One region of the Mesorhizobium sp. M0991 genome, then DNA from elsewhere that is predicted to be linked to it. Evidence: predicted binding sites of a transcription regulator. Region 1 holds the regulator's gene; the other holds the start of a gene.
What was found. Region 1 encodes HrcA, which represses chaperone genes, less so after heat shock. Its sites were predicted from a motif close to GTTAGCACTCNCNNNNNGNGAGTGCTAAC; they were not measured.
Positions count from the first base shown of each region.

Region 2: NKH70_RS18305 (co-chaperone GroES) is a predicted target of HrcA. The motif match lies at 5,647-5,675, and genes of this name have one in related genera.

Region 1 is NZ_JAMYNE010000001.1:480,851-493,353, forward strand. Features, by position in the region: gene NKH70_RS02370 (glutathione S-transferase family protein) at 1-210, opposite strand, end outside; gene cysK (cysteine synthase A) at 657-1,637, opposite strand; gene NKH70_RS02380 (LysE family translocator) at 1,789-2,406, opposite strand; gene NKH70_RS02385 (PQQ-dependent sugar dehydrogenase) at 2,494-3,849, opposite strand; gene NKH70_RS02390 (hypothetical protein) at 3,949-4,146, opposite strand; gene hrcA (heat-inducible transcriptional repressor HrcA) at 4,180-5,292, opposite strand; gene rph (ribonuclease PH) at 5,425-6,141, shown strand; gene NKH70_RS02405 (VOC family protein) at 6,175-6,585, shown strand; gene rdgB (RdgB/HAM1 family non-canonical purine NTP pyrophosphatase) at 6,585-7,247, shown strand; gene hemW (radical SAM family heme chaperone HemW) at 7,244-8,407, shown strand; gene NKH70_RS02420 (low molecular weight protein tyrosine phosphatase family protein) at 8,412-8,735, shown strand; gene NKH70_RS02425 (hypothetical protein) at 8,808-8,993, opposite strand; gene NKH70_RS02430 (hypothetical protein) at 9,001-9,186, opposite strand; gene rsmI (16S rRNA (cytidine(1402)-2'-O)-methyltransferase) at 9,363-10,271, shown strand; gene NKH70_RS02440 (YraN family protein) at 10,264-10,641, shown strand; gene NKH70_RS02445 (complex I NDUFA9 subunit family protein) at 10,593-11,942, shown strand; gene NKH70_RS02450 (metallothionein) at 12,026-12,262, shown strand; partial or broken gene NKH70_RS35765 (PDDEXK family nuclease) at 12,357-12,503, shown strand.
Region 2 is NZ_JAMYNE010000011.1:194,751-204,558, forward strand. Features, by position in the region: gene NKH70_RS18280 (NAD-dependent formate dehydrogenase) at 464-1,678, opposite strand; gene NKH70_RS35820 (hypothetical protein) at 2,120-2,275, opposite strand; gene NKH70_RS18290 (4a-hydroxytetrahydrobiopterin dehydratase) at 3,051-3,416, opposite strand; partial or broken gene NKH70_RS18295 (NADH-quinone oxidoreductase subunit D-related protein) at 3,466-3,540, opposite strand; gene groL (chaperonin GroEL) at 3,583-5,226, opposite strand; gene NKH70_RS18305 (co-chaperone GroES) at 5,277-5,591, opposite strand; gene NKH70_RS18310 (hypothetical protein) at 6,225-6,662, opposite strand; partial or broken gene NKH70_RS18315 (IS6 family transposase) at 6,966-7,090, opposite strand; gene NKH70_RS18320 (protein-L-isoaspartate(D-aspartate) O-methyltransferase) at 7,759-8,433, opposite strand; partial or broken gene NKH70_RS18325 (diacylglycerol kinase) at 9,097-9,396, shown strand.

The DNA.
Region 1 (12,503 bases):
CAGCAGGATGCAGATCGCCGCCGATTCGGTCATCGAGCGTCCGTCCGGCATGATCAGGACCGGCACCTGGTTCAAGGGGCTGATGTCTAAAAAGGCCTGATCGAGTCGGCCCTTCGGAACGTCGATCTGGTCGAAAGGCACACCCACCAAAGCGAGCGCCGCCTCGACGACAAAGCCGCCGGTATTGGCACGCGTATAGAGCTTGTACATGAAGTCCTCCGCCAGCCGGTGCAAGGCCGGCGACGATCTGAACCGAAGCGCCGCTTTACTCAAGCGAGCGGGAGCCGCCACAGGTGTTTTTTCAGCGGGCCAGTGCTGTTATCTGGGTCCTCGGCGCACGGGTTGGAGCCTGTTGCCCTAGGTGAACTAGTCTAGCGCAAACCTTCGAGATTGGCTGAAGCCCACCTACCTTCGTCATGTATGGGGCGGAGCAGGAGCGAAGCGACGTCGCCGAGACCCTGGTCCATGCCGTAACTTCTGAGCGTCGCGACGGTGCAGAGCCTTTAGATGTCGGAGGACAGCGTGCATGCTGCCGATGTTGCAACGGCTTTCACATCTGCACCGCGGTATTCGTTGGCCACGCTCACGGAATGGATCCCAGGGTCTGCGCTCCGCTTCGCGTTCGCTCCGCCCTGGGATGACGAGGTGTCCAGACTCTACGCGCCCAATCCCTCGAACAGGATCGTCGAGAGATAGCGCTCGGCGAAGGAGGGGATGACGACGACGAGGTTCTTGCCCTTGTTCTCGGGCCGCGAGCCGACGACGATTGCCGCTTGCAGGGCGGCACCCGACGAGATGCCGACCGGCACACCTTCGAGCCGAGCGACGAGCCGTGCATTGGCAACCGAATCCTCGTTCGAGACCTTGACGATCTCGTCATAGATCGTCGTGTCGAGGATTTTTGGCGCGAAGCCGGCGCCAATGCCCTGGATCTTGTGCGGGCCTGGCTGGCCGCCCGACAGCACCGGCGAGGCTTCCGGTTCGACGGCGACGACATGCACCGAGGGCTTGCGCTTCTTCAGCACCTGGCCGACGCCGGTGATGGTGCCGCCGGTTCCGATGCCGGCAACGAAGATATCGACTTCGCCATGGGTGTCGTTCCAGATTTCCTCGGCCGTAGTGCGGCGATGGATTTCCGGATTGGCCGGATTCTCGAATTGCTGCGGAATGACGGCGTCGGGCAGCGTTGCCGCCAGCTCGTCCGCCTTGGCGATGGCGCCCTTCATGCCTTTCGGCCCTTCGGTCAGCACCAGTTCGGCACCGAGCAGCGCCAGCATCTTGCGGCGTTCGACGGACATGGTTTCCGGCATGGTCAGGATCAGCTTGTAGCCCTTGGCGGCGGCGGCAAAGGCGAGCGCGATGCCGGTATTGCCCGAGGTCGGCTCGATCAGCGTGGTCTTGCCGGGCGTAATCCTGCCCGAAGCCTCCAATGCCTCGATCATCGACACGCCGATGCGGTCCTTGACCGAGGCGATCGGGTTGAAGAATTCGAGTTTGGCCAGCAGATTGGCGACGACACCCTTCTCCCTGGCGAATTTATCAAGCCGCACCAGCGGCGTGTCGCCGATCGTCTCGGTGATCGAATTGTAGATGCGGCCGCGGCCGGGCACGTGTGTGGGGGTGGCGGGCTTGTTCATTGATTTTCCTCCCAGAGGTCAAGCGGCATAGGATAGAGCCATCCACCGCGCAAGATAGGCTGTCGATCGAAAAATATCCGAGTGAAGTTCGTGCTGAATACCCCCGCCCTTGCAAGGCGTGACAATCCCTGGGCGGATTGGCGAAAGAGGTCTATTGGCGGGCGGCAATTGCCGCCGCCGCACCGACCATGAATCCGGCGGCGGTGCGGTTGAGTGCCCTCAGCGCCCGCGGCGACTTCAGGAACCAGCGCGCCTTGGCCGCCAGCGCCAGATAGGGCACCAGCACCACGAGCAGGACGACGATGGTGAGCGCGACAAGGATCCCGTAGTCGACCAGCGTGATCGCCTTCAGATCGACGATGGTCGGGGTGATGGCGAGATAGAAGATCATCGTCTTCGGATTGCCGAGCGTGACGGCAAGGCCGGCTACAAAGCTGGATGCCAAGCCGCCCTTGCCTTTCTTTGCCTCCACCGTTTCGGGCGTGATGCCGCTCGTCCAGAAACGCCAGCCAAGAAAAGCGAGGTAAGCGACGCCCAGCCATTTGATGGCCAGGAAGACCATGCCGAAAGTTTGTGCGACGAAAGCGAGGCCGAGCACCACGGCAGTCAAATAGGTCAGGTCGCCGAGCATCAGCCCGAACGACATGGCCAGCGACGAGCGGAAGCCGGAGCCCAGTGCACGCGCAACGAGCGCGGTGACGCCTGGGCCGGGGATGGCTGCGGCGATGCCGAGGGCGGCGCTGTAGGCGAGGAACCCGGTGAGCGTCATGATTCGCGCTTGTCGCACAATGTTGAAGTTGGGTGAATTCCCTCGGGCCGGATTCGATTGCGCCAGCGCAGCAGGCGACACCGCCGTTCAGGAGCGGCCGTCTTCGTAGGTAACGCGCCAGATGGTGCCGTTACCGTCCTCTGTGACGATCAGCGAGCCGTCCTTGGCCATCGCGACACCGACCGGGCGGCCCCAGACGGCGTCGTTCGAGATGACGAAGCCGGTCATGAAGTCCTCATACTCGCCGGTCGGCTTGCCATCCCTGAATTTGAGCCTCACCACCTTGTAGCCGGTCCTGGCGCCACGGTTCCACGAACCATGCATGGTGACGAAGGCGTCACCCTGATAATCCGCCGGGAAGTTCTTGCCGTCGTAGAAGGCTATGTTCATCGGCGCCGAATGCGCCTGCATCAATACATCGGGGACAGTGGCCTTGCCGGCCAGGTCTGCCCGCTCGCCCTGATGGCGCGGATCCTCGTTATTGCCGATGTAGTACCAAGGCCAACCATAGAATCCGCCGTCCTTGACCGCAGTTGCAAATTCGAACGGCACGTTGTCGCCGAGTTCGTCCCGCTCGTTGACGACGCACCACAATGCGCCGGTGGCGGGCTGCACCGTCATGCCCGTGCAGTTGCGCAGGCCGGTGGCGACAGTTCGGGGATTTTTCCCATCCGGGTCAAAGGCGAGCACATCTGCACGGCCTTCCTCGGAGCCCCACGTTGCGCCGAGCGGCTTTGATTTCGCCCACGCGTCGACGCCGCCATCGGGTTGCTTGTCCATGTCCTCGGCGACATTCGAGTCCGAGCCAACCGATAAAAAAAGCGTCTTGCCGTCAGGCGAGAAGGCGATGTCACGGGTCGAGTGACCGCCCGACGGGATTTTGGCGACAATGGTTTCTGGTTTAGCGGACGCCTTTAGGTCACCGTCGCGATAGGGGAAGCGGACGATGCTGTCGCTGCTTGCGACATAGACCCATTGCGGCTTGTCCCCTGGCGGATAGAAGGCGATGCCATATGGATAGTTGAGGCCCTTGGCGAAAATCGCTTTCTCGATGGGTTTGGCGCGGCCCTCGGCCAGACGGTAGACACGTATTTGGTCGGCATGGCCGTTGGCGATGAACAGGTCGCCGTTCGGAGCGACGCGAACGACGCGCGGATTATAGAGTCCGGAGGCGATTATTTCGGCCGAAAAGCCCGGCGGCAATTCTGGCTTGGCGCTTTCGGGCCGCTCCGTCACGCCGGCGCCGTTCGAAGCGGATTGGGCGGGATCGGCTGGCGGCATGTCTTGCGGCCCGATCAGGCGGCGGACGCCAGGCCTGTCGGCGTGCCAATCGCCAAAAGCGGCTTCGCCTTTGAGCACCTTCTGATCCGACTGCCGGGCGGATGCCGGTGTCGCGACAAGGAGAGCCGCGGCAATGGCCGCAAAGCCGCCAGATCGGGTCATCAACGTCCTCCGGGATTCGCCTCGAAGAGGACAAACGGGATCAGGCATTGGTCGTTCCAAGCGGTCGTCCGGAACACGAGGATTTGAAGCCGAACCCCTTCAGTTGCCAGAGGCGTAGAAATCGTCATCAAGGCGCTTTTCCAGCGCGACCAGATCGGCCGGCAGCGGCAGGCCCATGGCCCGCATCTCTTGCAGCTTCTCACGCAACTGCTCTTGCACCTCGTGCTGATCCTCAGGCTGATTGACCATTTCCTCGAGCAGCAGGCTAATCTGGGCCTTGAACGATTCCAGCGCCATTCTTTTTCTCCTTGCGGCAGGCCGCGGCGGCTCCTAGCGCAGCATGCGCGAAATCAGCTGCGCGGTATAGTCGACCATCGGTACTATGCGGGCATAGTTCAGCCGCGTCGGCCCGATGACGCCGAGCGCACCGACGACGCGCGCGTCCTTGTCGCGATAGGGTGCCACCACCAGCGAGGAGCCAGACAGCGAAAACAGCTTGTTTTCCGAACCGATGAAGATGCGCACCCCCGGACCTTCCTCGGCGAGGTCGAGGAGCTGGATCAGCCCATCCTGCGTCTCCAGATCCTCGAACAGATGCCGCAGCAATTCTATGTCGGCCTGGGCAGTGACGTTTTCCAGGAGATTGGCGCGGCCGCGCACGATAAGCCGCCCAGGCACGCCGCTTTCGGCGCCTGCCCAGACCGCCAGGCCCTTCTCGACCAGATCCTGCGACAGCGTGTCGAGGGCTGCCCTGGTCTCTTCCTTGATGCGTGCGATCTCGACCCGCGCCTCGGCCAGGGTGCGGCCGCGGATATGGGCGTTGAGGAAGTTGGAGGCTTCGTGCAATTGCGAGACGGTGATGCCGGCGGGCAGATCGATGACGCGATTTTCGACGTCGCCGTTCTGCGAGACGAGCACGGCCAGCGCCTTGGTCGGCTCGAGCTGGATGAATTCGATGTGCTTCAGCGCCACCTCGTTCTTGGCGGCGAGCACGAGGCCGGCGCCGCGCGACATGCCGGACAGCATCTGGCTGGCCTCGGTCAGCATATGCTCCAGCGTCGCGCCCGAGCCGGAGGCGCGCACCTGCGCCTCGATGGTGCGGCGCTCCTCGTCGGAGAGGTCACCGAGTTCCATGAAAGCATCGACGAAGAAACGCAGGCCTGCCTGGGTCGGCAGCCGGCCAGCCGAAATGTGCGGCGCATAGATCAGGCCGAGATGCTCAAGGTCGCTCATCACGTTGCGGATGGTGGCCGGCGACAGCGACGACGGCAGGATGCGCGACAGGCTGCGCGAACCGACCGGCTCGCCATCCTTCAAATAGGAATCGACGATGCGCCGAAAGATGTCGCGCGAACGCATGTCGAGCGATTGAAGCGCGGGCGATTGCAGCGCGTGCGACGGAAGCACGTGCGATTGCGAACCGGGATCGACTGCCTTGGTCATTCGAGCCAAAAACCTCCGGCCCGAAGATATAGACTTCCGCGGCGGCGGCGCAACCGGTCCATTTTCCTTTGCGCCTAGCGCCCCGTGCGGCTACAAGCCCGGCCAAGATTCCGAAGAAAGAAAGAAGCCTGAATGCGCCCTTCCAAACGCCAATTCGACGAAATGCGCCCCATCTCCTTCGAGCGCGGCGTCTCCAAGCATGCGGAAGGCTCGTGCCTGGTGAAGTTTGGCGACACGCATGTGCTGTGTACGGCCAGCCTGGAGGAAAAGGTGCCGGGCTGGATGCGCAATTCCGGCAAGGGCTGGGTGACGGCGGAATATGGCATGCTGCCGCGCTCGACCGGCGAGCGCATGCGCCGCGAGGCTTCGGCCGGCAAACAAGGCGGCCGCACGCTGGAAATCCAGCGGCTGATCGGCCGCTCCCTGCGCGCCGTGGTCGATCTGCAGGCGCTCGGCGAGCAGCAGATCACCGTCGACTGCGACGTGATCCAGGCCGACGGCGGCACGCGCACCGCTTCGATCACCGGCGGCTGGGTGGCGCTTTACGATTGCCTGCGCTGGATGGAAGTCCGCCAGATGGCGAGCCTTGGCAAGGTGCTGAAGGATCACGTTGCGGCGATCTCCTGCGGCATCCATGATGGCCAGCCGGTCATCGATCTCGACTACATCGAGGATTCCTCGGCCGGCACCGACGCCAATTTCGTCATGACCGGCAAGGGCGGTATCGTCGAGATCCAGGGCACGGCCGAGGGCGAGCCGTTCTCGGAAGAGCAGTTCGCGGCGCTGATGGTATTGGCCAAGAAGGGCATTCAGCGCCTGGTCAGCCTGCAGCAGATGGCCGTGGACTGATCTTCAGTTTATGACGATGAGGTTGACGATCCTGTGACCCCTTCCGCAATCCTGGAATCAGCACTCTACGTGACGGATCTTGCTGCCGCGGAACGGTTCTATTCGGGCGTGCTCGGGCTCGATCCGCTCGGCAAAGTCGACGGCAGGCATCTCTTCTTCCGCTGCGGCGACGGCGTGCTGCTCATCTTCAATGCCGAGGCGACCAAGGTGCCGCCGGCGTCCGATGCCAAGCTCAAAGTGCCGCCGCATGGCGCCGTCGGCGAGGGGCATCTTTGCTTCGCCGCAAGCGCGGATGAAATCCCGCGCTGGAAAGCCCATCTTGAGGCGAAGAAAATCGCCATCGAAAGCGAGTTCGAATGGCCGCAGGGCGGCCGCTCGATCTATATTCGCGACCCCTCGGGCAATTCGATCGAATTCGCCGAGCCAAGAATCTGGGGCATCTGATGCATTCGCCAACTGTTCACTCGCTTGACGGGCATAAGATCGTCGTCGCCAGCCATAACGCCGGCAAATTGCGGGAATTCGCCGATCTGATGGCGCCGTTCGGCATAGAAGCGAAGTCCGCCAAGGAATACGGCTTGCCGGAACCGGACGAGACCGGCAGCACTTTCGAGGAGAACGCCCTCATAAAAGCCTTGGCCGCCGCCAAGGCCACTGGATTGCCGGCGCTGTCGGACGATTCCGGCCTATGTGTCGATGCGCTTGACGGCGCACCCGGCGTCTACACCGCCAACTGGGCCGAGACGCCGGACGGCTCCCGCGACTTCGGCATGGCCATGCAGCGCACGGAAGTGGCTTTGCAGGAAGTTGGCGCGATCACGCCTGCCCAGCGCAAGGGCCGCTTTGTCGCGGTGATCTGCCTGGCCTTTCCCGACGGCCAGGCGGAATATTTTCGCGGCGAGGTCGAGGGCATGCTGGTATGGCCGCCGCGCGGCGAGCTCGGCTTCGGCTACGATCCGGTGTTCTTGCCCAACGGATTCGAAAAGACCTTCGGCGAGATGAGCGCGGAGGAAAAGCATGGCTGGAAGCCCGGCCAGCCAACCGCATTGTCACACCGTGCCCGCGCCTTTCAGAAATTCGCCCAAGCCCGATTGGCCGCCGCATGACCATGCTGCTCGACCGCAGCCCTGGTTTCGGCGTCTACGTCCACTGGCCGTTCTGCGCGGCCAAATGCCCCTATTGCGACTTCAACAGCCATGTCCGCCACCAGCCGGTCGACCAGGAGCGTTTTGCCCGCGCCTTCGAGACCGAGCTGGCGACCATGCGCGGCCGCACGGGACCGCGCGAGGTGACAAGCATCTTTCTTGGCGGCGGCACGCCGTCGCTGATGAAGCCGCAGACCGTGGCGGCGGTGCTGGATGCAGTGGCGAAGAACTGGACGGTGCCTGGTGGCATCGAGGTGACGCTGGAGGCCAATCCTTCCTCCGTCGAGGCCGAGCGCTTTCGCGGCTATCGCGCGGCGGGCGTCAACCGGGTGTCGCTTGGCGTGCAGGCGCTGAACGACAAGGATCTGCGCTTTCTCGGCCGTTTGCACAATGTCGATGAGGCCCTGCATGCGATCGGCCTGGCGCGCGAGATTTTCCCACGGTTGTCCTTCGACCTGATCTACGCGCGGCCGGACCAGACGCCTGAAGCGTGGCAGACGGAACTCGAGCAGGCGATCGGCCACGCCGCAGACCATCTGTCTCTCTATCAGCTGACCATCGAGGAAGGCACGCCGTTCCATGCACTGCATGCGGCAAGGAAATTCATCATTCCAGACAATGAGGTTGCCGCCGATCTCTACGCGTTGACGCAAGAGATCACCGCCGCACGCGGACTGCCGGCCTACGAAATTTCTAACCACGCCAGGCCCGGCGCCGAAAGCCGGCACAATCTCACCTATTGGCGCTATGGCGAATATGTCGGCGTCGGTCCCGGTGCGCATGGCCGCTTCGTCGAGAGCGGGCGGCGCGTGGTGACGATCGCCGAGAAAATGCCGGAGACCTGGGCCAATCTGGTCGAGGCCAAGGGCCATGGCGTTACCGGCGGCGAGATCCTCACGCGGTCGGAAGAGGCCGACGAGTTCCTGCTGATGGGGCTGAGGCTGGCGGAAGGCATCGACCTTTCCCGCTACGAGGCATTTTCAGGGCGCGGCCTGTCGACGGCACGGCTGTCGGTGCTGCAGGACGAAGGCCTGGTGGCGCCGATCGGCAATGCCCGCCTGCGCGCCACGCCGGCCGGCATGATCGTGCTCGATGCGGTCGTGGCGGATCTGGCCAGATAGCACGTTGAAGAACGTTCTCTTCGTCTGCAGCCAGAATCGCTTGCGCAGCCCGACGGCGGAGCAGCTGTTTTCCAAGCGGCGGGACATCGAGGTCGCATCAGCGGGCACCAATCACGATGCCGACACTCCGTTGACGCATGAACTCGTTGCCTGGGCCGACATCATCTTCGTGATGGAAAAACCGCACCGCGCCAAACTGCAGCAGAAATTCAAGACAAGCCTGAAAAAGGCTCGAGTAATCTGCCTCGATATTCCCGACGACTATGAATTCATGGACCCGGCTCTGGTGGGCCTGCTGGAGGCGCGCGTCTCGAAGTATCTGGGTTGAATGATACATCGCGGAGCATGCGCAACCGCGCTTTCGAGAGCTGTCTCGACCAATCGCGAAGGTCTGCGGTGGTCAAGCCTCGTGCTTGTGGCGGTGTTTGGCGCGATCTTTTTCGCTGGTCTCTCCGGAGCGCGCCGGCTTGATCTCGCTTTTGTCGCGCGAGGCACGGTGCTGGTCGGCTGTGGGATGTGATGCTGCGCCATCGCGGGCGCTTTTTGTTTCGAGGCGGGTGATGAAAATGTCGAAGCGATTGGGCATCGTCCGGTCAGTGCTCCATCGTGCGGTCGGTTTCGTTTGCGGGCTTACTCTCTGCCGATCGCTGGCGTGCAAGCGGCTTCTTGGCTCTGCCATCTGCGGCTTCGGCAGGCAGGCCTTTGTCGCATGGCGCAGCGAAGCGTTTGCGGCCGGCATAATAGGGTTCGAAAACGTCCTGTATCGTCAGGCTGTCCATCCTGCTCCTCCCGAGATCAGGTGTAAAATTCGCCGGCAACGGTTTCGTTCCCTACTATGGCGAAGGCATGGCGGCTGGTTCACGTCGGCATCCCTTCTGGAACCCGGGCCGTTGCAACCCAGGCTTTTGCAACCAAGCGTGAGCCGTGCCAAACAGGGTCGAACGGAGTTGTGCAGGTGACCGGCGAATCGGCCAAACGCAGTTATGTGGTCGGGCAGACCGAGATTGCCGCCCGGCCGCTCGAGCCGGCGCTCTATCTGGTGGCGACGCCTATCGGCAATCTCGCCGACATCACGCTGCGCGCGCTGGAAACGCTCGCCGCCGCCGATATCGTCGCCTGCGAGGACACACGTGTCAGCCGCGTGCTGCTCGACCGCTACGGCATCCGCCGCCGCACCACCGCCTACCACGAACACAATGCCGGCGAGGCCGGGCCGAAGCTGATCGCGGCACTCGAGGCCGGGCAGAGCGTCGCGCTGATCTCGGATGCCGGCACGCCGCTCATCTCCGACCCCGGATACCGGCTGGTCGGTGAGGCGCTGGAACGCGGCATTCGTGTCGTGCCGATCCCCGGACCGTCGGCGCCACTTGCCGCTCTGACGGCATCCGGCCTGCCCTCGGACGCCTTTCTGTTTGCCGGCTTCCTGCCGGTGAAGACCGGGCAGCGGCTGACGCGGCTGGAAGCTTTGAAGGCGGTGCCGGCAACGTTGATCTTCTTCGAATCGCCGCGCCGGCTGGCCGAGACGCTCAATGCCATGGTCGAGGCACTGGGCGGTGACCGCAAGGCGGCGATCGGCCGCGAGCTGACCAAGACTTTCGAGGAGATGCGGACCGGCACCCTCCAGTCGCTCGCCAGCCATTACGCCGCAGCCGATACGCCGAAAGGCGAAATCGTCATCTGCGTCGGCCCGGCGGATGTGGTCGCTGATGAGCCTGAAGACATCGACCGGCTTCTGCTTTCGCTCGCCGCCGAGATGCCGGCCTCCAAGGCAGCGGCGGAAGCCGCCAAGATGACGGGTGGCCAGAAACAGGCGCTCTACCGGCGGCTGCTTGACCTCAGGGCCGGCGGAGACGGCGATGGCTGAACGGCCGAGCGCCAGCCGGCAAAAGGCCTACCGGCGCGGCCATCACGGCGAATGGCTGGCGGCGGCGGCGCTGATGCTGAAGGGTTACCGGATTTTGGCTCGCCGACACCGTACCAGGTTCGGCGAGATCGACCTGATCGCGCGGCGCGGCGATCTGGTGCTGATCGTCGAGGTCAAGGCGCGCCGCACCCTGATGGAGGCAATGGAAGCAGTCGGCCGCGAATCGGAGCGCCGCATCGAAGGCGCCGCCGATTTCTGGCTGTCGCGCCAATCCGACTACGGAAAATTATCGGTGCGCTTCGACATGGTGGCGGTACTGCCGTGGCGCTGGCCGGTGCATGTCGAGAACGTTTTCTACGGGCGGAGCTAGGCTATTCCCGAAGTGGGGTCGGTTTTGCTGCGATCTCCGGTTCAGATTATGTTGCCTGTCGTCTCGTCGATGGGAACAAGGAAGTCGCGCCATTTGCTGACCTTCGATGCGCCGCGCAAAAGCGGACGTCCGGTAGGAGGCATTCGGGGTTTTTCGTCGGCAGCCTCGATCATGTGCCGGCGCTCACCTGCGTTCGCTCAATCGTTCGGTTTGTCTATCTGACTGGAACAAAAGCGTTCCTGCGTTGTTCTCCAATCGTCCTGATGTTCGACGGGCTGGTTCAAATGCCAGCCAGGGCAGTCCTCGTCGCAGCTACGCGAGGACTAGGGATGGCGAGGCAAATGGATCCTGACGATCTCAACCCGGAACGGATCGTCACCGTGTTCGGCGGAACCGGCTTTCTCGGGCGCAGGATCGTGAAGCGGCTCCTGGAAAGGGGTTTCACGGTCCGTGCCGCATCTCGCCATCCGGCTCGCGTGGCCCTGGTCTTTTCCTCGAGTACAAGGATGCCCGAAGCAGTCGAGGCGGATATATTGGATGCGTCCTCGATCGGGTCGGCCATTACCGGATCACAGGTGATCGTGAATGCTGTCAGTCTTTACGTCGAGCAGGGCGTCCAGACCTTTGAACGCGTCCATGTGAAAGCCGCGGCCGATCTCGCTGCCGCGTCGCGCAACGGCGAGATCGATCAGTTCGTCCAGATTTCAGGGATCGGCTCCGATCCTCAATCGGATTCGAATTATATAAGGGCACGTGGACGCGGAGAAGTTGCCGTGGAAAGCGCATTTCCCGGCGCTTTCATTGTGCGTCCCGCCGTCATGACAGGACCTGACGACGCTTTCCTCACGACCATTGTGAGGATGATACGCCTCCTGCCGGTTTATCCGCTGTTCGGCGATGGTGGCACACGGCTTCAGCCGGTCTATGTGGCAGACGTCGCGGAAGCAGTGAGCCGGCTGATCGACGGGCGGAGCCACATGGGTTCATCCATATTCGAATTCGGTGGCCCGCGTATCTATACCTATAAGGAACTGCTTCGGGAGATCGCCCGACAGCTCGATACGCACGTCAAGCTGATGCCGGTGCCGTTTGCGGTATGGAACGCCTTGGCTGGCGTCGCGGAACTCCTCCCGGCTGCCCCCATAACGCGCAACCAGATCGATCTTATGCGTCAGGATAATGTGGCAGCAAATGACGCGCCGGGCCTGAAGGAACTCGACATCGAGCCGCGGGATATCGACGAGGTGATCCGCGTGATCGAACAGCGCCGTGGCGTAGGCTCGCGCTCGTCTCCGCCTTAGGACGGCCCCCTGATCCCGGCGGGAACCTATCGCCGCGCGACAGGTTGGTCGAGCTTGAAGCCAATGAAAGAAGGAAAAGAACTATGGCCAGATGCGATCAATGCGGGAATGACTACGACAAGGCTTTCAAAGTGACGATGGCCGACGAGACCTACACGTTCGACAGCTTCGAATGCGCGGTCCAGAAACTTGCTCCGACGTGTCCGCATTGCGGATGCCGGATCATCGGACATGGCGTCGAACAGGATGACATCATCTACTGCTGCGCACATTGCGCCGCGGAGGAAGGTGCGAGCGCGCTGACCGATCGCGCGCCTTGATGCACCTCCTTTGGCGTCTCCAGGGCGACCATTCCGAATGACTGCGCCGGCTCACCCCAGATGGCCAGTGCTGTCAGCCCGAAGACGACCAGCCGAGGTCAAGGCGCACCGCACGCTGATGGAGGCAATGGATGCAGTCGGCCGCGAATCGGAGCGCCGCATCGAAGGCGCCGCCGATTTCTGGCTGTCGCGCCAATCCGATTGCGGAAAATTATCGGTGCGCTTCGACAAAGGCAGCGTG
Region 2 (9,808 bases), on a different contig from region 1:
AGGTCGCAGATCATCTGAGAGTGGAACATCACGGGCCGGCCGTCCTGCGGATCAATTCCGAAGGAATGCGTCATGACGGGCTCGAAGGCGCCGAGCGCATCCTGCTCCGCCTTATGGCGACCGACGAGCGATGATGCCGGATGCGTGGGGGTATAGATGGCAGATCGGGACACATCGGGAAGACTTGTCAGTCAACGAAATTTGAGAATGCATGCGCGGAAGCTGACTTGTTCCGGTTGGGATGAGTCCTGTCCAACCGCTCCGCCCTAGCGTGTTAACGCTAATCAGAGGCACGCACACATCAATCTTCTTTAGCGGACTTTGTCGAAGCGGCCAGCATCATCGTCCAATTTTTCTTGAGTTCGGCCTTGGTCTTTTCGTCAACCTTGGCAGCAGGACCCATGTTGATCTGCCCCCCACCCTTGTCTTCTTCCCGTCCGAGTCGAGCGCAGCGGAAATCGATCTAGCTCGGATCACTCCTGGCCTTAAAGCGTGCTGCCTCTTCCAAACCTCGGGTGGCGTCTCCCACGCTGTAGGAATGCGCACCGGCGCCGGCGAGCTTGCCGCCATCGACGATCAGATATTCCTCACGGATCGGCCGGCCTTCGAACCAGCATTCGAGAATTTCGCGGGTGCCCGCGGCGTAGCGCGCCTGGGCGGAGAGCGACGATCCTGAAATGTGCGGCGTCATGCCGTGATGCGGCATCGATCGCCACGGATGATCCTTGGGAGCCGGCTGCGGGAACCAGACGTCGCCGGCATAGCCAGCGAGTTGGCCACTCTCCAGCGCGCGGGCGATGGCGTCACGATTGCAGATCTTGCCGCGCGCCGTGTTCACCAGATAGGCGCCGCGTTTCATCCTGGCGATCATCGTCTCGTCGAAGAGATTCTCCGTCTCCGGATGCAGAGGTGCATTGATCGTGACCACGTCGCAGACGCCGACCATGGATGCGGGATCTTGGTGGAAGGTGACGCCAAGTTCTTTCTCGACCGCCTCAGGCAGTCGGTGGCGATCGGTGTAGTGCAACTTGACGTCGAACGGCTTCAGCCGGCGCAATACCGCGCTGCCGATCCGGCCGGCGCCGACGGTTCCGATCTGCATTCCCTCGATATCGTAGGAGCGTGCGACGCAGTCCGCGATATTCCAGCCGCCTTTCACGACCCACTGGTAGGACGGGATGTAGTTGCGCACGAGCCCCAGGATCATCATGACCACATGCTCGGACACGCTGATCGAATTGCAGTAAGTCACCTCGGCAACCGTGATGCCGCGGTCCATGGCGGCCTGAAGATCGACATGATCGGATCCGATGCCGGCGGTGATCGCAAGCTTCAGTCTGCTTGCCTTGGCTATTCGTTCTTCGGTCAGATATGCCGGCCAGAACGGCTGCGAGATCACGATTTCGGCGTCAACGAGTTCGCGTTCAAAAATGCTGGCGGGACCGTCTTTGTCCGAGGTCACCACCAGGCTGTGGCCCGCGCTTTCGAGAAATTTCCTCAGGCCGAGTTCGCCCGACGCGCTACCGAGCAAGACCCCCGGTTCAAAGTCGATGGCCTTCGGCGTGGGAAGTGTCTGGCCGCCGGGATAGCGGTCGAGCTTTGGCAGGCCGTCCCGCGCATATTTTGTCGGATAACCGTCGACCGGATCGTCATAGAGGACGCAAACGACCTTTGCCATTGTGTATCTTCCTTCGTCTGACAACGAAGAGGAAAACGCTCTGTTGTTAACGCTGCCGGCCAACGATGGTCGGCACGGCGATGCTCTGTTGAATTGCTGGTGGGGAGCAGACTCATCTGCCGGCGCTTCCTCATTCGGAAAGTTGTGCGCTATTGCGTATTACATGGAAGACCCGGGCATGGTTTCAAGTGCTGCGGGCGGCACTGGTGCAGCGTTCGAGTTCCTTTATTTCAGACCGCGCGCACGGTCTGCTGACAACAAATGCTTGATGCGGACACTTCAGAATTGCCGAGGTTGGGCACCGTGCATCATGATCACTGACAGGCTCCGACTTCGCAGGCCTCAAGGGCTTCTGCATCCCCTCAAAGATTGCAAAAAACCTGTTAGTCAGCGCTTATCAAGCAGAGGAATCTCGCATCGCTTGCCGCTCAGACGGTATTGCTAAGCCAGTTCGCAACGCTCACCGATGTCACCTGGAAATGGCGAAAGTGACGAGACAGACAAGGCCGTCGCCTGCAGCTGCACCTCGCCGCGATCATCGACGACGCACACCGCCGTCTCATCCATCGCAACATCCAGTCCACAAAAGAATTCCATTGTTCGCCTCCTGCGTTGCTTCACAGGCGCAGATCTTGCCGCCGAGTCGCCAGCCACCACCAGTCGCGCCGCGGCCGACGCACAGCTTTGCCGTCCCGCCAGGCGCCCGCCCCGATTACCGGCGGCCGTCCCTCCCGTCCCGCTGTCCCGCTCCCGTCCTTCCCGTCCTCCGCTATCTCTCCCCGTCCCCCTGAAACAACCCTCCCACTGCAGTTCCCGCGACGCAACAGACCGAAATGCGCTTGACCAGGAATGCCACTGCCAACGTGATGCTATGGAAGGGCACTGGACAAACAGGCTATCTGCGGCGGGTCTCGCAGCCGGACACACAAGCTATCGGGCCGAGGCTCGACCGCAGTTAAGTCAACTACGGCAACGTTCGTCGGCGACCGACTGTTGGGCGAATGAATCGCCGCGAACACTGCCTCTGCCGCAACATTCGCGTCACGGTCGCTACGCATTGCAACGTCATTCCGGATGTCGCCCGTGCGCGAAAACCGGCGAATGGAGGGCGCTCGCCTCGCCCGCTCCCTGCCGAGAGCGCGTCGGAATGGAAACCGCACCATTGATCAGCGATGCGCGCAGCTTCCCGGAAACCATGGATCAGCGGATAAGATCGTGCTGCTGGAGCGCGCCCGCCATTCACCATGCGTGGGAGGTTCCGCGCAAATAGCCGACGCCGAATGGGTGAGCCAAGCATGCAGACATCATTGTCATGGTGCTGCGGACGACAGTGCATAAACGACCTCACTTGATTGGCAATGGATTTGCCGTGTCACCGTTGGCGGTCGAGGGGCCGCCCCGCGCGATCGAGCATCCGATCGATCTTGCTCGCCATGATGAAATCGTTCTCGTGCAGTCCTTTGATCTTCTTGGTGCTCAGGGAAACCGTCACATAACCCCAGCCGAAGCTGATGTCGGGGTGATGGCCCTCGGTTTCGGCGAGCTCACCGATCTCCTGAACAAGGGTGAGCGCGTCCCGGAAATTGCGGCATCGAAAGCTCCGCTGGATGCGGTGGGCATCGTCACCCAGCTCCCAATCAGGAGCCTGTGCCTGGAACCCTTGGGCTTCATCACGCGTGAGCGGCGGGACGCCGCCGCGACAAGGCGTACATGTTTTCTCGGCAAGAGTGTCGGTCATGTTCTTGTCTCCAAGACCATTTTTAGCAGCAAATACGACAGCGACGAGCCTATCGATCGATCTCCCCGAACACGATGTCGAGCGAACCGATGATCGCCGAGATATCGGCTCGCATGTGCCCGCGTCGCTGGTCTTCCGTCGTCCTGGCTATAGTCTCAGGCGCCGCTCAGTAGTCCATTCCGCCCATTCCGCCCATACCTCCCGCGCCACCCATAGCGGGCGAAACCTTCTGCGGAATGTCCGCGATCATTGCTTCAGCGGTGATCAGGAGCGCGGCAATCGAGCCGGCATCCTGCAGGGCCGTCCGAACGACCTTGGCGGGGTCGACGATACCGGCCTTGATCATGTCGACATAGACTTCGTTCTGGGCGTCGAAGCCCTGATTGTGATCCTTGCTGTCGGAGAGCTTGCCGACGACGATCGAACCTTCAACGCCGGAATTCTCGGCAATCTGCCGGATCGGCGCTTCAAGTGCTCTCAGCACAATCGAAATACCTGCCGTCATGTCAGCATTCGCGCCAGTAAGCTCAGTCAAAGCTGCCTTGGCGCGCAAAAGCGCAACACCGCCGCCGGCAACGATGCCTTCTTCCACGGCTGCACGAGTGGCGTTCAGCGCATCATCGATGCGGTCCTTCTTTTCCTTGACTTCCGTCTCGGTCGCGCCGCCGACGCGAATGACAGCAACGCCGCCAGCCAGCTTGGCGAGACGTTCCTGGAGTTTCTCCTTGTCGTAATCCGAGGACGTTTCCTCGATCTGCAACTTGATCTGCTGGACGCGCGCCTGGATGGTGGCTTTCTCGCCGGCGCCGTCGATGATCGTCGTCGTATCCTTCTCGATGAGCACGCGCTTGGCCCGCCCGAGCATGTCGATCGTGATGTTCTCGAGTTTGATGCCGAGATCCTCGGAAATCATCTGGCCGGCGGTGAGCACGGCAATGTCTTCCAGCATCGCCTTGCGCCGGTCACCGAAGCCTGGCGCCTTGACGGCTGCGACCTTGAGGCCGCCGCGCAGCTTGTTGACGACCAGCGTCGCTAGCGCCTCGCCTTCGACGTCTTCCGAGATGATCAGCAGCGGCTTACCGCTTTGCACCACAGCTTCGAGGATCGGCAGCAACGCCTGCAAATTGCCGAGCTTCTTCTCATGGATGAGAACGTAAGGGTCCTCCAGCTCCGCGCGCATCTTCTCGGCATCGGTGACGAAATAGGGCGAGAGATAGCCACGGTCGAACTGCATGCCTTCGACGACATCGAGTTCGGTTTCGGCGGTCTTGGCTTCTTCGACGGTGATCACGCCCTCATTGCCGACCTTGTTCATCGCCTTGGCGATCATGGCGCCGACCGACGCGTCGCCATTGGCGGCGATCGTACCAACCTGGGCGATCTCGTCCGAAGATTTGACTTTCCTGGCCCTGGCTTGAATGTCCTTCACCACAGCAGCCACAGCAAGGTCGATGCCGCGCTTGAGGTCCATCGGGTTCATGCCCGCGGCAACGAATTTGGCACCTTCGCGCAGGATGGAAGCGGCCAGCACCGTGGCGGTGGTGGTGCCGTCGCCGGCGAGGTCGTTGGTCTTCGAGGCCACTTCGCGCACCATCTGGGCGCCCATGTTCTCGAACTTGTCGGCAAGCTCGATTTCCTTGGCGACGGCGACACCATCCTTGGTGATGCGCGGCGCGCCATAGGCCTTGTCGATGACGACATTGCGGCCTTTGGGGCCGAGCGTCACCTTGACGGCGTTGTTCAGAATTTCGACGCCGCGAAGCATCCGGTCGCGGGCATCGGTAGCGAATTTGATTTCCTTGGCAGACATGATTTTAGGTCCAGTTCAGTCTTGAAATTGCGGGATCGGAAATCGCCCGGTCAGGCGGCTTTCTTGGCCGCTTTGGTCTTCTCGACGATGCCCAAAATGTCGCTCTCCTTCATGATCAGGAGGTCTTCGCCGTCGATCTTCACCTCGGTGCCGGACCATTGGCCGAACAGGATGAGATCGCCGGCCTTGACGTCGAGCGGGATCAGCTTGCCGCTCTCGTCACGCGAGCCCGGGCCCACGGCGATCACTTCGCCTTCCCGAGGCTTTTCCTTGGCGGTGTCGGGAATAATGATCCCGCCCTTGGATTTGGTATCGCCTTCCGCGCGCCGAATGACGACGCGGTCGTGGAGTGGCCGGAATTTCATTGGGGGTTCTTTCTGCCGCCGCACATAGAGCGACTGCAACACTTAACATAGCCCCTTTGGCACTCGAATGATAGGAGTGCCAAATTTTTAATTCCTCAAACCGAAAATATTTGAAATGTAAATCAGTCGTTGTTACCGGCGCTTTTGGCCGTCCGAAAGGCGGAGCCATAAGCAATTTTATTGTAATTCATCCCTCTTAATTTTGCCGACAACAGACTATATTAATCCGCAATTATGAACCAAACCTATTGAGCCTTGATTGAATGTGCATCGAGAGATATATACAGTTCGCGAAAATTTGGCACGATTTGGCTTTCCCGGTCCCGATCGACATAGGTCCGCGACCTTCGACCCACCATGAAGCACCGAATTTTCGACAGCGAATGTATAGCGCTTATCCGGCGCGCATGTCGCTCTGTTCGAGCCTTTGAACCACGGCGCTGACCACGGATGTACTGGCAGCATTGGGATCTTTCCGGTTCGGATGGAAAAGATGCAGGTCGGCGTGCTCCTGCGGAAAGCCGCACCCCCTCATGCAACGCAGCCTCCCGCGTGGGGAGCGCTTGCCTGCGCTACGGCGGCGGCTTTCCATGCGAGCCGCTTCAAAAATGATGCTGCGAAACGGCTCCGGCTTTATCCGACGAACGCCTCACGCATCCGAGCGAACATGCCGGGCTGTCTCCCGGCAATCGCCGCACGGATGTGACGGGCGGCCGTTACGGCGCTCACCGTCGCGCCGAAATGACAATAGCAGATGATCTCATGCAATTGCCTGTCGGTCAGTTCGAAGAACCGCTTCGCTTCGCCGTAGTTGTCGTTTTCCAACCCGGCGGCGCGGAGGACAGGATCCTCGAAAGCGACTGAGATCGGCGAGCCGTCGCCGCGCATGGCCCCGCGTGATCTAACCGGCTGATACTCGGTCTGGTGTAGCGTCGAGAGTCGCCGGTCAGGGTTCCGTTCAAGGAGCTCCGCCCAGCGTTCAAGACGTTCGCTGCGCGACATGGCCTGGCGCAGGTAGTCCTGATCGATCTCGGCGACGATCTGCAGTTGCTCAAGCGTCTGGTGCTTCATTTTAGCCTCCTATTCGGACGATAGTTGGCCCACCCATATCCTTCTTATACCTGCGGCCAGCGTGACTCCGACCGATCGTGAAGTCCAATCACGATGATGCTGGGAGGGCTTCCCCCCACGAAAATGCGGAGGCTTCGCAAAGATCCGGCCATTAATTTGGCGAACGCGGTCTAATGCGCGGCTGTTCGACGATGTCGGTCTGGAGTCCGTGCCGATCGAGGTGATCGACGGGCAGAGTCTGTGCTGGAGTAGCCCGGCTCATCGCTGGCCGGGCAGCGGGATCAAGCGAGTGGCAGTTTAGCTTCGAAACCGCCGAAGGCCGGGCTGATGCGAGTTCTCCGCCCGGTCGTTGGGCCCTTGTGGCTCCAGTGTACGACTTCCGGCATGACCTGGCGCCTGGCTACTCCGTAGGATCGCAGTTTGTCCGTGTCGAAACCATTATCGAAGTTACCCGGCCCGATGGCGGAGTGTTGCGGATTGCGCGATCCAAGGACCGGTCCGTCCATCAACCAACAAGTTGAGCGGAAGCCACCTCAAAAACGGTCCAGGCTGTGCGTCGTCAGGATGGTAGCCGAACCAGCGAAACAGCCAACCAGGTGTCCCTTCCTTCGACCTTTAGAGACTGAGCAGTCAGCTGCCGCCAAGCGAGAATGACGATCGCTCTCACTGCTGCGGCGCTGGTATCGGTGTGCCGCCAAACCAACCAGCCGCATACGCAATCACGACCAATACCACGATCACGGATACCACGCCGTACCAGAGGCGCCTGTCCTTGAGATCCATCGTTACCTCCTGCCCGCTACATGTTGGCCACTGGGCGAATTCCTTGAGCCTTTGGCCGTCATTTCCCAGATGAGCGACCCAGTGCCGTCTGGCAGGCACACAGTAGGCTGGATAAGGGGTCTTTGAGAAGCGCGCAATACGACCGCGCCGGCATGATCGCCAGCGGCTGCGACCGGCGGCTGCAGGCGTGCTCGACGAGTAGCGTTGCGGCATGGATGTCAAAAGATCGGCGATGCCATCCAGCGCCTGTGTGATCGATGCGGCGCGCGTTATCCTGATCTTCCAGCACGGCTCCGCGCAGCCGCACCCCTCATTAGACCGTTTCGAGACGGCTGAACCGAACCGGGATGAGTTTGCGAGTCTTCAGTTGCCCTGCCGCATCCTTGTCGATGACCGTCAGCAACTGCGCTTCTCCAGGTCCCACGGGCAGGACCAGGCGTCCCCCCGGTTTGAGCTGCTCAAGCAAAGCCGGCGGTGTCCGCTCAGCGGCCGCGGTGACCAGGATCTTGTCGAATGGGGCGTGCTCAGGCCAGCCGCGAGACCCGTCTCCGACACGAATGCCGACATTGGAGAAGCCGAGACCCCGCAGGAGAGCCTCGGCATGGCTTGCGAATTCCTCGATGATTTCGACGCTCCAAACTTGCCCGGCAAGGTCCGCGAGGATTGCGGTTTGGTAGCCTAGGCCGGTGCCGATCTCGAGCACTACCTCGTGCGGTTGCGGCGCAAGGAGATCGGTCATGAGAGCAACGATGAAGGGCTGCGAGACGGTTTTATCAAAGCCGATCGGCAGCGGCATGTCTTGGTAGGCATAAGGCGCAACTGATGCTGGCACGAAGAGGTGCCGCGGTATCCGCCTCATCGCCGCCAATACCCGCTCATCGAGCGCCGCCTTGCCAAGTTCTTCGCTTGCAAGATCGGTGTGAATTGCAATCATCTCGACCATGTGCCTGCGTAGAACCGCGAGGTGCTCTTCGTTCATCGGCTTCATGACGGTGGGGCGCTCCTCAACCAGTCTGCTGCCTGATAGCCTTATACCCTGTTCGTCTTGTCACAGTAACCATGTCGTCGAGAACGCGGCTTCGGTTGGGGCGGGTTGTACCGCCCTGCTATTTCGTCGCCGTCCTTGGTGCTCTCCCGTTCCTCGCACCGGGGTGGAACGGCGTGCGCATCAGAAGCTCGCCAGCCAGGCGACAACATCGATATAGCGGATCGCCAGCCAGTTGAGCACCAATAGGCCGAAGGCCAAAACGACGCCGAACCCTGCGCTGTCGCTCACCGGCTCCATCCCGTGCTGATCGTGCGTGATCTGGCGATTGACGATGACCGAACCTGGGCGAGCCAGCAGCGCTATTCGCGCTGCAGGCCGGCCATACGATAATCAGCGTTAGCCCGCGTGGCGCTGCTGAGAAGAACCGGAATTTCGTGATGGCTTGCCGCCGCCATTGGCGCGGCACTGGGGGACTGGCTGTCCTTCTGGATCGGCAAACGGCTTGGAAAGCGGGTTTCGCACTATTGGCCCCTCTCCTGTTCTTCGAGCGGTGGGGGGTCGCCGGCGCTTCTTCGGTCCCTTGCGTGCATCCGTACCCTTGGTGGCGGGCATCTGCGCGATGCCCGCTCTGACGTTTCAGTTTGCCAATATCGCTTCGGCTCGCCGGAGTTCGTAGCCGACGTTGCACGGTTTTTCGACGTCACGAGAGGACACGTCTTGCTCGCCGGTCCCAAGACGATCGCAAGCGTTCCGGATTTTGCTCGCGCGGATCGGGAACTTGTCGTCGTTCGCTCCAGTATGGATCCCGAGGACACGCTCAAGCGCTTTGCCGGCCGTGTCGTCTTCATCGGCGGCGGTCCACCGGTCTGGGACGCCTACGCGCGCTTCGTCAGCCACTGGGATGTCACGCGGCTGCCCTATGACGGGCCGACGGACCGCTGGTTCGATGCAAGATGGCTTACGGGGGTGTCGAAGTTGCCAGAAATCACCGCGACCAATGAAGGCTCGGCTCGTATCGATCTGGGATTATTTAGACCACCTCGCGACCCAAGTTCCAGACCGCATTTTATGCAACTTTACATCGAACACAGAACCGACACCGGTGCAGCTTGCAATTTTTTCGCCGAACGGCGTCACACGGTGATGGTCGTGCAGCACCAGCCCGCGCACAAAACGATCGCGGACTCCTTCCTGCAACTGGCGCAATCCCCCGAAAGTCCTGCGGAACCGTTGCGGAGGCCTTCACCTCGATACCGACGACCCGACCGCGTCGATCCTCGATCACGACGCCGACTTCGTCCTGATCCTTGGTCCGGTAGTGTGAGAAAGACACCCGTCGCTCTGACCACCATGCGAGCTTCAGGAATTCCGACAC